2 regions of the Thermus aquaticus genome follow, and region 2 is predicted to be linked to the other one. Evidence: riboswitches for the same ligand, from Rfam matches in the RefSeq annotation. Region 2 holds a riboswitch; the other holds the start of a gene.
The links. Region 2 has a riboswitch for cyclic di-GMP ahead of BVI061214_RS08410 (hypothetical protein). Riboswitches for the same ligand answer to the same signal wherever they lie in the genome.

Region 1: linked by a shared signal. The riboswitch ahead of BVI061214_RS11480 (hypothetical protein) and the one ahead of BVI061214_RS08410 (hypothetical protein) in region 2 are both predicted to bind cyclic di-GMP.

Annotation. Positions count from the first base shown of each region.
Region 1 covers NZ_LHCI01000106.1:1,982,121-1,988,592, forward strand. The annotation lists gene BVI061214_RS11475 (diguanylate cyclase) at 1-414, shown strand, start outside; cyclic di-GMP riboswitch class II at 477-561, shown strand; cyclic di-GMP riboswitch class II at 629-714, shown strand; gene BVI061214_RS11480 (hypothetical protein) at 765-1,121, shown strand; gene BVI061214_RS11485 (bifunctional diguanylate cyclase/phosphodiesterase) at 1,163-3,736, shown strand; gene BVI061214_RS11490 (HD domain-containing phosphohydrolase) at 3,749-6,472, shown strand, end outside.
Region 2 covers NZ_LHCI01000106.1:1,361,457-1,367,928, reverse strand. The annotation lists gene fni (type 2 isopentenyl-diphosphate Delta-isomerase) at 1-582, shown strand, start outside; gene BVI061214_RS08415 (YbgA family protein) at 597-1,559, opposite strand; cyclic di-GMP riboswitch class II at 1,623-1,709, shown strand; gene BVI061214_RS08410 (hypothetical protein) at 1,727-2,338, shown strand; gene BVI061214_RS08405 (COG1470 family protein) at 2,414-3,157, shown strand; gene BVI061214_RS08400 (hypothetical protein) at 3,142-3,744, shown strand; gene BVI061214_RS08395 (COG1470 family protein) at 3,749-6,196, shown strand; gene BVI061214_RS08390 (DUF72 domain-containing protein) at 6,297-6,472, shown strand, end outside.

The DNA of each region.
Region 1 (6,472 bases), 620 kb from region 2:
TTGGAGGAGCTGAAGCGGGCCGAGCGCTACGGTTACCCCCTCTCCCTGGCCGTCTTGGACCTGAAGGGGTTCAAGGCCATCAACGACCGGCTAGGCCACGCCGCCGGGGACCTGGCCCTCGTCCGCGTGGCCCAGGTCCTTTCCAAGGAGCGGCGCAACGGGGACCGGGTCTTCCGCTGGGGCGGGGACGAGTTCGCCGCCCTCTTCCCCCACACGGGCAAGGAGGGGGCCGTAAGGGCCGCCTTCCGCTACGCCCGGGCCATTGAGGGCATCTGCCTGGAAGGCCTCTGCCTGGGGGTCAACATCGGCCTCGCCACCTATCCCGAGGACGGGACGACCACGGACGAGCTCCTATCCGCCGCCGACACCCGCATGTACCAGGCCAAGGCCCAGGGGCTTTCTGTCTTGGCCTAAACGCCCCTTGCCAAAACCCGCCCGCAGGTGTACCCTTGAGCTAGGGACGCTGAAGTCCCCAAAGGCACCTCGGAGGCGACGAAGCCTGTCCTGCAATCTGGGCGCCTGGGACAGGTGGAGCCAGTGGCGCAACCGGCCGAGGGCGGGCAAAGCCAAACCTTTTCCTTGCTTTCCCTCTGTCGGCCAGGCGCCTAGCCTGGCCCTAAGGCTTTTTAGGGCGTTCGGAGGCGAGGAACCGTGATACCCAAGATGGGCGCCAAGGGACACGGGGAGCCAGTGGCGCAACCGGCCGGACGCTATAGCACGGCTATACCGCCGACCCTTGCGCCACCTCCCCCAAGGAGGTGGGCATGCGGACGTGGATCCTAGCCCTCTTGATCCTCGTAGGGGGCGTGGCCCCGGCCCAGAGCGCCGCCAGCGTCGGCGTGGGCATCCGCATCCCCGCCGTGGTGGGGCTCCGCCTGGCGGAGGTGGAAGGGCCTATGGTGTCCGCACTGGAGCTTGGGCCCGGGGTCCACACCCTCAGGCTCGTGGCCAACACCCAGTGGGAGCTTAGGGTGGAGGTGGAGGGCCAGGCCCTTCTGGCCAACCTGTCCCTTCAGGCGGGCACCCACGTCCTCTCGGGCCGGGGCAGGCTGACCCTCACCCTGGAGGTGCCCCCGGGGAGCCGGGTGCGCCTCAAGGTGGCCCTGGCGGGGATTTCTTAGAAACCACACCCCCTTAGGTGTAAACTAGAGGGGATTCGGCCATGGACTGGACCCGAACTCCCTCACGGTCCTCGCCCGTCCTGCCCCTCCTGCGGCAGGGCCTTCAGGGGCTTCCCGAGGCCCTCAGGGCCCTGGCCAAGGCCCTACAGGCCCACCGCGCCTACCTCTTCCGCTTGGAGGAGCGGGACGGGCTTTGGTACGCCTCCCAGCTGGCCGAGTGGGCGGGCCCCCACGTCACGCCCCAGATCCAGAACCCCAGCCTGCAACGCCTGCCCGTGCGGGAAGCGGGCTACGGCCGCTGGCTGGAGGCCTTTCTGCGGGGCGAAGCCATCGGAGGCGCGGTAAGGACCTTCCCCGAGGAGGAAAGGCCCCTTCTGGAGGCCCAGGAGATCCAAAGCCTCCTGGTGGTCCCCATCCGGGTGGAGGGGCGGCTCTGGGGCTTTCTCGGAGTGGACGACTGCGAAAGGGAGCGGGCCTTCACCCTCGAGGAGGAAGCCCTTCTCCGGGAGGTGGCTGAGGCCCTGGCCCGCACCCTGGACCTCTTTGAGGTCCACCGCTTCACGGAACGCCTCTTGGAGCTTTCCCCCTTCTACGTGGCCCGCATGAGCCCAGAAGGCGGACGCCTATGGGCCAACCTCGCCTTTAAAAAGGCCTTCCCCCAGGGGCTTCCCCTGCCCTTGGAGGCGCCCCTGGCCCAGCCGGGGCGGCCGGTGACGGCCACCACCGCTGGGGAGGCCCCCGCCGAGTGGACCCTGGTGGCCGTGCCCGGCCCGGGAGGGGAGGTCCTAGAGGTTCTGGCCTTCGGCCTGGACCTTCGGGAGCGCCTCCTGGCCCAGGAGCGGGAGGCCCGCTGGAGTGCCTTCCGCAAAAACCTCCTCCGGGTTTACGAGACCCTGATGGCCGAGGGGTTTTCCGAGTCCGTCTTCGGCCTCATCCTCGAGGCCGCCCTGGACACGGTGCCCGCCGCCCAGGCGGGGAGCGTGGCCGTCCTCAAGGAGGACGGGTACTACCACTTCGTGGCCGCCAAAGGGTACGACCTGGAGGCCCTGCGCCAGGTCCGGCTCCACCCGGAAGAGCCTCTCTCCCTCACCGGGCACAGGGAGGCCCAGGTCTTCACCCAGAAGGACCTCAAGCGCTTCAACCGGCGGCTGGACCCCAAGCGGAGAAGGGTGATGGAGGAGGCGGGAAGGGTGCGGGAGATCCAGGCCGTTCTGGCGGTGCCCGTCTACCTCTCCGGCGAGCGCAAGGCCTTCTTGTACCTGGACAACCTGGAGAGGGAGGACGCCTTCACCCCCCTGGACCTGGAGCTGGCCCAGGCCTTTGCCAGCCAGCTGGGCCTCCTCCTCCGGAGGATGGAGCTGGAGGGGAGGCTGACCTACCTGGCCTTCCACGACCCCCTGACCGGCCTACCCAACCGCCTCTTCTTCCTGGAGAAGCTGGCCCAGGCCCTAAAAGAGGAGCCCAGGGTGGCCGTCTTGTACCTGGACCTGGACGGGCTGAAGCTGGTCAACGACCTGGAGGGCCACGCCACGGGGGACGAGGTCATCCGGACCGTGGCCGCCCGCCTGCGGGCCGCCGTCAGGCCCCGGGACCTGGTGGCCCGGCAGGGCGGGGACGAGTTCCTCGTTCTCCTTGCGGGGCTCCGCAAGCCGGAGGAGGCCGTCCAGGTGGCGGAGCGGCTTCTAGAGGTGGTGCGCCTGCCCCTGCCCCTGGGCGGGCGGGTCTTTCACCTCACCACCTCCTTGGGCATCGCCCTGGGGGAGCCCGGCCTCACCCCGGGGGAGCTTCTGGCCCGGGCCGACCTGGCCCTTTACCGGGCCAAGGGCGAGGGCAAGGACCGGCTGGCCTTTTACGAGCCCGGGCTCCAGGAGGCCCTGCGCCGGGAGATGGCCCTGGTGGAGGCCCTGCGGGAGGCCCTGGCCGGGGATGAGGGCGAGCTCACCCTCCTCTACCAGCCCATCGTGGACCTGGCCACGGGGGCCCCTGTGGCCCTCGAGGCCCTGATCCGCTGGCCCAAGGCCCCCCCCGGCGAGTTCATCCCCCTGGCGGAGCGGCACCGCCTCATGCCGGAGCTGGGGGCGTGGGTCCTGCGCCGGGCCTGCCGGGAGCAGGCCCGCCACGGCCTGCCCGTGCACGTGAACGTGAGCCCCCAGGAGCTCCTCCACCCCGGCTACCCCGGCCTGGTGGCCCAGGTCCTGGAGGAGACCGGATGCCCCCCCAGGGCCCTGGTCCTGGAAATCACGGAAACCGCCCTCATCCCCGACGAGAGGGGGCGGGACGCCACCCTGACCGTGCGCATCCTGCGGGAGCTGGGAGTCAGGGTCTTCCTGGACGACTTCGGAAGCGGCTACTCCAGCCTGGAGCGCCTGGCGGCCCTTCCCGTGGACGGCCTCAAGCTGGGCCAGGCCTTCACGCAGGCCCTGGGGAACCCTCCGGACCCCCAAAGCCCCGCCGCCCGGCTGGTGGCCGCCGTCTTGGCCCTGGCCCAAGCCCTGGGGCTCGCCGCCGTGGCCGAGGGCATAGAGGGCGAGGCCACCCTGGCCTACCTGCGCCGCCTGGGGTTCACCTTGGGACAGGGCTTCCTCTTTGGCCGCCCCGCCCCTTTGGGGGTATAGTGGGGTAGGAGAATGCGCCTCAGCGCCGCAGGCAAGGTCGCCCTAGCCTACGCCCTCTTTTCCCTCCTCTGGATCCTGGGAAACGATCGGCTCCTTCTGGCCCTCTTTCCCAAGGCCGCAACCCTCACCCTCTGGCAAACGGTTAAAGGGTTCCTCTTCGTGGCCCTCTCTGGGCTCCTGGTCTACCTCCTGGCCCTCAGGGAAACCCGGGCGGAAGAGGCCAAAACCAGAGCCGAAAGGGCCTCCGCCCGCCGCCTCCAGGCCCTTCTGGAAAGCGGCAGGGAGCTCGTCTACCTCCTGGACGAAAAGGGGCGGATCCGCTACGCCTCCCCCAACGTGAGGAAGGTGCTGGGCTACCTGCCCTGGGAGGACCCGGGGCCGGGGGCGCCTATTTTGGACTACGTTCACCCTGAAGACAGGCTTCTCGCCGAGGCGGCCCTGCAGGACCTCCTCCGCCACCCGGGGACCACCCTGGAGTACCGCCTGCGCGTCCTGGACAAGGAGGGCGGGGTGCGGGCGGTGCGGGTGTGGGGCAGAAACCTCCTCCAGGACGAGGCGGTTAGGGCCATCGTCCTCAAGGTCCAGGACGTCACCGAGCTGGTCAGGCACCAGGACCGCCTGGAGAGCGTCCTTGACGCCCTCCCCGGTATGGTCTTCCAGGTACAGGTGGCGGAGGGAGAAGACCCCGCCTACGCCTCCCTCTACTACATCAGCCCCAAGCAAGCCGCGGCCCTCCTGGGCTACCCGGCGGAAGCCCTCCTCGCCGACCCCGCCTTCTATTTTTCCCAGGTCCATCCCGAGGACCGGGAGGGCCTCGAGGCCGCCCTACGCCAAGCGGTGGCGGAACCCGGCCGGGTTCAGGTCCACACCTACCGCTTCTGGCACGGGAAAAAGGAGGCCTGGGTTTGGCTTCGGGACACCCTCGTCTACCACCCCGAAACCCGCTTTCTCACCGGGTACACCTACGAGGTCACGGAAGAGGTGGAGTCGGAGCGCCGCTTTCGCGCCCTGGCGGAGACCGCCCCGGCCCTCATCCTCATGTGGCAGGCGGAAGACCCCACCCGGCCCGAGTCCGCCAGGCTGGTCTACGCCAACCCCGAGGCCCTGCGCCTCACCGGGTACACCCTGGAAGAACTCCAGGCCAGGCCCATCTGGGAGTTCGTCCACCCCCAGGACCGGGAGCTGGTGCGAAGCCGCGGGCTGGCCCGGCTTAGGGGGCAAACCCCCCCGAGCCGCTACGCCTTCCGCATCCTGACCAAGGGAGGGGAGGTCCTGTGGCTGGACTACTCCGCCGCCCGGGTGGAGCTTGGGGGGAAACCCACCGTCTTGGGCGTGGGCCTGGACATCACCGAGGCCAAGGAACGGGAGCGGACCCTGGAGGCCTTCGCGCGCCTCAGCCTGGCCCTGAGGGAAAGCGAAGACCTCCGGGAGATGATGGAAAAGGGACTGGACACCGTGATGGACCTCCTGGGGGCCGGGGCGGGAAGCGTCCTCATGTACGAAGGCACCCCTCCCCAGGTCCGGGTGGCCGCGGACCGGGGGTGGATGGCCCACCTCCCCCCTCCCTCCAACCCCCTGGAGGCGCGGAGCCTGGTGGCCCAGGCCCTGGCGGGGGAGGTCGTCCTCTCCCCCGACCCCAAGACTGATCCCCGGGTCCGGGAAGCGGCCCGCCCCTTTATCCCCGAGGGCTGGGGGGTCCTGGCCCTCCCGCTCCTGGCGGGCCGGGAGGCGGTGGGCGCCCTTTTCCTTTCCTGGCCCCGGGCCCAGCTTCCCGGCCCTAGGGAGGTGGAGCGGACCCAGATCCTGGGCGAGGTCCTGGGCAACGCCCTGCGCCGGGGTAGTCTGCGGGCAAAGCTTGCCCAGCGGGTGGCCCAGCTGGAGGCCCTCCGGGCCGTGGACCAGGCCATCGCCGCCTCTTTGGACCTGGGGCCCACCCTGGAAGTCTTTCTGGCCCAGGTCCTCCGCCTGCCCCTGGACGCGGTGGCCTTCTTCCTCTACTGCAAGGAGGAGGGAGGACTGGTCCTGGAGGCGGCCAAGGGGTTCCTCTCCCCCAAGGAAGCCCTGCCGAAGCGCATCCCCCTGGGCGTGGGCCACGTGGGCCAGGCGGCCCTGGAGGGGCAGGTGGTCCACGTCCAGAACCTGGCCCAAAACCCGGGCACCCACCCGGAGTTCACCCTCAGGGAAGGCCTGGTCTCCGAGCGGGCCTATCCCCTCTTCGCCAAGGGCAGGCTCCTGGGGGTCCTGGCGGCCTTCACCCGCAAGCCCTGGGACCTGACCCCCGAGGAGGAGGAGTTCCTGGAGGCCCTGGTGGGCCAGGGGACCATCGCCCTGGACAACGCCCTCACCTTCCAAGCCCTGCAGAAGACCCAGCGGGAGCTGGAGGCCGCCTACGACCTCACCCTATGGGGCTGGGCCAAGGCGGTGGAACTGCGGGACCAGGAGACCGCCGGCCACACGGAGCGGGTCACGGCGCTCACCCTGCGCCTGGCCCGGGCCCTGGGGGTACCCGAGGAGGACCTGGAGCACATCCGGCGGGGAGCCATCCTCCACGACGTGGGCAAGCTGGCCATCCCCGACCACATCCTCCTCAAGCCGGGCCCCCTCACCGAGGAGGAGTGGGCGGTTATGAAAAGGCACCCCGTCTACGCCTACGAGTGGCTTTCCGGCATCCCCTTCCTCAGGAAGGCCCTGGACATCCCCTACGCCCACCACGAGCGCTGGGACGGCTCCGGCTAC
Region 2 (6,472 bases):
ATGCTGGAGGCCGACGCCCTCGCCCTCCACGTGAACCCCCTCCAGGAGGCGGTGCAGCGGGGGGACACCGACTTTAGGGGGCTTCTCGCGAGGCTTAGGGCCCTCCTCCCCCTCCCCTTTCCCGTCCTGGTCAAGGAGGTGGGGCACGGCCTCTCCCGGGAGGCGGCCTTGGCCCTAAAGGGCCTCCCCTTGGCGGCGGTGGACGTGGCCGGGGCCGGAGGGACCAGCTGGGCCAGGGTGGAGGAGTGGGTGCGCTACGGGGAGGTCCGCCACCCCGAGCTCTGCGAGATGGGCGTTCCCACGGCTCAGGCCATCCTCGAGGTGCGGGAAGTCCTCCCCGAGGTGCCCCTCATCGCCTCCGGAGGGGTCTACACGGGGACGGACGCCGCCAAGGCCCTGGCCCTGGGGGCGGACCTGGTGGCCGTGGCCAGGCCCCTCCTCAGGCCCGCCCTCATGGGCGCTGAGGCCGCCGCGGCCTGGATAGCCGACTACCTGGAGGAGCTCCGCACGGCCCTCTTCGCCGTGGGGGCGAGGAGGCCAGTGGAGGCCAGGGGAAAGGTGGAGGCTTCGCCGGGGCTTTAGCCACGGCGGGGCGCTCAGGAACTCTTCAGGTCCATGAGGGGCTTGGGGTAGGGCATCAGGAGGGCCTGGGCTTCTATGTACTCCTGGCCGAAGCGGAGCGCCCAGGAATGGAGGAGGGCCAGGGGGGCCTCGAGGGGCGCCCGCTCCTCGCGGAAGTCCAGCAAAAGGTCCAGGAAGTGGGCCTTCTCCCGGGCGTTTAGGCCCTTCTTAAAGTAGCCAAAGGCGTGGAGAAGGGCATCGGCCATGGCCCCCAGGCGGTAGGGCTTTTCCGTGGCCCTGAGGAAGCCCTCCTCGTAGGCCCGAAGCACCTCCCGAAAGGCCTTCCCCCGGGCCTCGCCCAGAAGCCGGCCCAGGGCCCGGGTCTCCTTCTGGCTGTAGGCCATGAGGAGGAGCTTGTAGCGGGCGTGGAAGGCCATGAGCTCGCCCAGGTCCCCAAGTCGCCTAAGCCGGGCCAGGCCGAAGATGCGGGTGAAGAATTGGGCCCGGACGCGGGCGCTGGTGAGCCGCCCCTCGTCCTCCTTGGGCAGGAGGGGAAAGGCCGCCATCACCGCCTGGGCGAAGAGGCCGGGCCCGTGGCCCACGGCGCCCCCCTGGTCGGCGTAGGCGTAGACCTTGGCGTCCTTGAGGGCGCAGGTGGGGGAGCGGTTTTTCAGGATGAAGCCCTCCACCTCCCCCAGGCCGGAGAGGAAGGCCCGGCTGAAGGCCCGCATCCTTTCCGTCAGGTCCTCCCCCGTCTTGGGCTGGACCATCCTGGGCCCATCCTCGCCCCGCACCAGGCGCACCGTGGGCCTGGGCACCCCGAGGCCGATCTCCACCTCGGGGCAGACGGGCACGAAGTCCACGTGCGCCTTCAGGGCGGCCACAACCTTGTCGGGGATCAGCTCTCCCGAGTAGCGCACGGCGGCGAAGCCCAGGCAGGCGCTCACCACCAGGCGGGGCCTGGGCCAGGCCTCCAGGGAGGGGTTCGGGGCCTCCATGGCCTTATGCTAAGGGCTGGCCTCGCATTTTCACACGGCTTTCACACGGCCCTGTAATATTGTCCTCTGAGGGGAGGCGATGAACCCTCGAGCCCAAGATGGGCGCCATGGGCCGAGGGGGAGCCAGTGGCGCAACCGGCCCCTAAAGCCCTTTAGGAGGTGCAGAGATGAAAAGGAAGCTGGTTGCCCTCATGGCCCTTCTGGCAAGCCTGAGCCTGGCGCAGACCGCTAGCCCCAAGGTCACCGTGAACATCCCCTCCGTCCTCCAGCTCACGCTGGACGCCACCGACTACCTGTTCGACTTTGGCGATGCCAGCGCATCGGGTACGGTTACCATAGGTGGAACTCCCTACACCAAGGCCTCCTGGGCCGCCTACCTGACCTTCCTGGACACCGCTAGCGGCACCCAGGACTTCGCCCCCACGTCCATCAGGGATGCGGCCGAGAACGACCTCGGGGACTACGGGACGGTGACCGTCCGCACCAACCGAGCTCAGTGGACGGTGAAGATCGACTCCATCAGCGGGACCCTCACCCTGGGCAACGGCCGGGTCAAGGTCTTCGCCGAGAAGGTGAGCGGCAAGGGGGCCTCCTGGACCACCACCCCCACCCCCATCACGGCCGCAAGCCCTCTCACCCTCTTCAACGCCGGTAGCGGCGGCCAGGGGAGGAGCGTCTACAAGCTCTACTACCTCTTCACCATGGACATCACCGACGATATTCCTCTCGCGGGCATCAACCAACAGATCACCGTCAACCTCCTCCTCACCTCGCCCTAGGCCTTAGGAGTTTTCCGTGGCCGCTTCCTGCCCAGGCCGGAAGCGGCCTGTATGCTTAAAAGGGGAAACGAAACCATGAAGCGCCCCCTAGTCGCCCTCACGGGCCTCCTCCTGACCCAGGCCCTGGCCCAGGTGGACCTCGCCCTCTCCCCCGCCCGGCTGGAGCTGGTCCTGCCCCCTGGGGGAGAAGTCACAGAAGTGGTCCGGATGCGGAACGGCCTGGACCGGGAGGAAGCCCTCAGCGTAGCCCTAAGGCCCTTCGCCCTCACGCCCCAAGGGGACGTGGCGGAAAGCCCCGAGCGCAACCTCTGCCCCCACCTCACCGCCACCCCCACGGCCTTCACCGTGCCCCCAAGGGGGACCGCCGAAGTCCGCCTCACCCTGAAGGCCCCGCCCGGAGCCGAGGGCACCCTGGCCTGCCTGGTGGTCTTCACCGCAGGGCCCAGGCCCACGGGCCTGGGAGGCCTCCGGATCACCGCCAGCCCCTCCCTGGGCCTCGCCGTCTACCTCACCCTGAGGGGAACGGAGCGCCCCGCCCTCCGGGCCAAGGTAGGGGGCGAGGGGAAGGCCCTTCCCCTTTTGCTGGAAAACCCCGGGAACGTCCTCCAAAGGGTCACAGGGGAGGCCCGGGTCTTTGACGGGGAGGGGAAGGAGGTGGCCCGCCTCCCCATCGCCGAGCTCCCCGTCTTCCCCGGGGGATACCGGGAGCTCGCCCTGGAGCCGGAAGCGCCCCTTCCCCCAGGGCGGTACCGGGTGGTCCTGATCCTGGAAAGCGCCTACGGGCGCTACGCAGCGGAGGGCGTATGGGCCGTGCCCTGAGCCTTTTCCTCCTCGCCCTCCTCCTTCCCGAGGCCCTGGGCCAGAGCGTGAACTGCGACGCCACGGACCTGCTATACGACTTTTCCGCCCCCGGCTCCCTCACCCAGGCCACCGTGGCGGGACAGCCCTACTACGTGGCCAACCTGGCCTCCTACCTCCTCCTCCTGGACGGCACGGGTCCCATGCGCTTCCTCCCCACGGCGGTGACGGGAGCGCCCGGGGGAGTGTACCGGATGGCCTGCACGGTGCGGACCCCAAACCGGGACCCGATAAGGGGAGGGACGCTTTGCGGGGCGGGGAGGAGGTTCTGCTTGCGGGTGACGGGCGTTTCCGGTTCCCTCCCCGTGGACTGGACCTCGAGGCTCTACGTCATGGTTCAGGTCATCTCCGGAAACGCCACGAGCCTCGCGCCCACGCCCACCCTTCTCTCCGCCGTCCCCTACAACCGGCGCCTCGCCGACATACGGAGGAACACCACCGCCACCTTGCACATCTACTACTGGGTCGAGGTCAGCCCCCACGACCTCTTCCCCCCCCTGCCCGCCACAGGCGCCCTCACCCTCACGTACGAGGTCCAGGGTGACTGATCCCATGCGCCCCATCCTCGCCCTCCTCTTCCTCTCCCTGGCCCTGGCGGCGAGGCCCGGGGAGGTTCTGGTCCTCCCGTTCCTGGGCCTACCCCCTGGGGAGGTGGAGGTAGCCTCGGACCTCCCCCTCCTCCTCACGCCGAGCCCTGGGGAGGGACCCTTTCTCGTGGTGGTGGAGGTTCCCAAGGAGGCCCCACCGGGCTCCTACCGGGTGTGCCTCAGGCCCAGGGGGGGAACGGAGGTCTGCCAGAAGGTGGAGGTGGAGGCCATAAGGGACCTGGAGGCGAGAGTCCCCCGGGAGGTCTACGGAGGGAGTCTCCGGCTCCTCCTCCGGAACCGGGGGAACGTGGCCGAAAGGGTCCACCTGGCCCAAGCCGAGGGGAGCGAGGTGAACCTTAGCCCTGTGAGCCTCACCCTGGCCCCGGGGGAGGAAAGAGAGGTGGCGCTCTCCCTCTCTGGCTTCGGCCTCCTGAAGCTGGCCCTCCTCTTCGGGGAGAAGCGGGCCCTCTACCTCGTTCAGGTCCTCCCCGAAGGGGGAAGCCCCCTCCCCTACGCCCTCCAGGGACGGCTGGAGGGAAGCCTGGGCCAGGGCCCTCCCGCCTTCCGCCTCTCCCTGGAGGGCCCCCTCTCCCGGGAGGTGGGGGTGGGGTTCCTGGGGGGGACGGACGCTCTGCGCCTCGCCCTGCGCACGGGGCCCTGGAGCGGGCGGCTTAGCCTGCTCCCCACCCTGGGGGGGGAGGTGGGCTACCGGGAAGGCCCCCACGCCCTCTCCCTGGCCTACCCCTGGGCCCTGGAATGGACCTACACGCCGGGAGAGACCTACCGCCTGCGCCTCTCCCCCACCTCCCTCGCCCTGGGCTACGCCGACGGCACCTACACCTTTGGGGCTAACTTCCCTTGGACCTTCCGGTCCTTTTCGGAAGCCTCTTTACGCCTGGAACGCCACGGGGACCTTTACCTCTACGCCCGCTACGAAGGGGGGCTCTACGGGGGCCTGGCCTGGGGAGGGTGGCGGGGCGAGGCGGGGTACGGCCCGGCGGGGCCTTCCCTGCGGATGGCCCACACGGGCACCCTCTCCGGTCGCTCTGGGGCCCCTACACCCCAGATGAACCTCACCTACGCCCTTCAGGGAGGGTACGCCGGAGGGCCGGAGCTGGGCTTCGCCCTGGCCTACCCCCTTTCCCCCTTCACCCTGGCCTTCCGGGGGAGCCTCCTGCCCCAGGCCTCCTTTGGCCTCGGCCTGGGGTACCGGGAGGGAGCGCTTTCGGGAAGCCTGGACCTGAGCCCGGGGAGGGCGCTTCTCTTCCTGGAGTGGCGGGATAGCCCTTACGCCCTGAGGCTGGAAGGGCGGTACGACGGGGACTTTCGTCTGGCCCTGGCAGGGAGCTACGCCTTCCGCCTCCCCGTGCCCGAACCCGTTACCCTGGCCCTGGGCGGGTACGAGGAAGCGCCAGTGGAGGGGCGGGTGGAGGTCCTGGGGAAGCCGGTAGCGGGTGCCCGGGTAGGGGGGAGGAGGGGCCAGGCGGTCACCGATGCCGAGGGGCGCTTCCGCCTCTACGTCCGCCGGGAGGGGGAGGCCCTGCGGATAGACCCACCCCCGGGCCTCCTGGCCCTGCCGGGGGAGGTCCGGGTCCGCCCCGGGGAAGGCCCCTACCGGGTGGCCCTCACCCCGGCGGGGGCCGTGCGCCTCCGGTGCGAGGGTTCGGGCCAGGGGGCCTACCTGGTGGGGGAAGTGGGGGTGTTCGTGGCCTGCGGGAACCGGGCGGTGGTGCCCCCGGGAACCTACCGGGTGGAGCCCGTGGCCCCTAGGGGCTACCGGGCGGAGGGGCTTTCCCTGAACCTGCCTCCCCTAACCGAGGAGGAGCTCGCCCTCACCTTCACCCCCGTTCCCGAGGAGAGGCTTTTGGAGGCGAGGCCCCTCAGGGTGGAGTGGCCCGCGGCCCTGGCCCCGGGGGAGGTGGGGCGGGTTCTGGTGCGGGAGGTGGCCGAGGCGGAGCTCCTGGATCTGCCCCTTCTCCGGAGGGAGAGGACCGAGGAAGGGGTCCTCCTGCACTTCCAGGCGCCGTGGGAGGCCCAGGGCTCCCTGGCCCTCAGGGTGGCGGCGGGCGGGAAGGTGGAAAGCCGCCTGGTACCCGTGGACCCGGGAAGGCCCCTCTTCCAGGTGAGGCTTTCGCCCCCCAGGGCCTCCTTAGGCCAAGAGGTGGAGGTGCGGGTGGAGGCCCTCTTCCCCGCCCAGGGGGCCGAGGTCTACCTGGAGGGGGAAAGGCTTCTCGCCCTGGAGGCCGTGGGCGAGGGGCCTCCCTGGGTCTATGTGGGGAAGCTCGCCCTCACCCAGACCCTGGCGGCCAGGGCCTCCCCCCTGGCGGGCCTCCTCGCCCTGCCCCTCGAGGTGCGGGCCTGGCAGGGGGAAAAGGAGGTAAGGACGAGGGTCCGCCTCCTCCTTTCGCCCTAAATGGCTTCTTCCCCACAGAAAGCCTTCCCTGAGCCTCGGATGCGCTTCTTTGGGGCCCCCGCCGCGGCAAGAGCCACGGCGGGGTACTTAAACTGAAGGCGTGGCGGAAATCCGGGTGGGCACGGCCAGCTGGACGGACGAGACCCTGCTTCAGTCCGGGTGGTACCCGCCCGAGGCCAGGCGGGACCCGGAGAAGCGCCTCCGCTACTACGCCCGGTTCTTTGACACCGTGGAGGTGGACAGCACCTTCTACGCCCTGCCCAAGAAGGAGGTGGT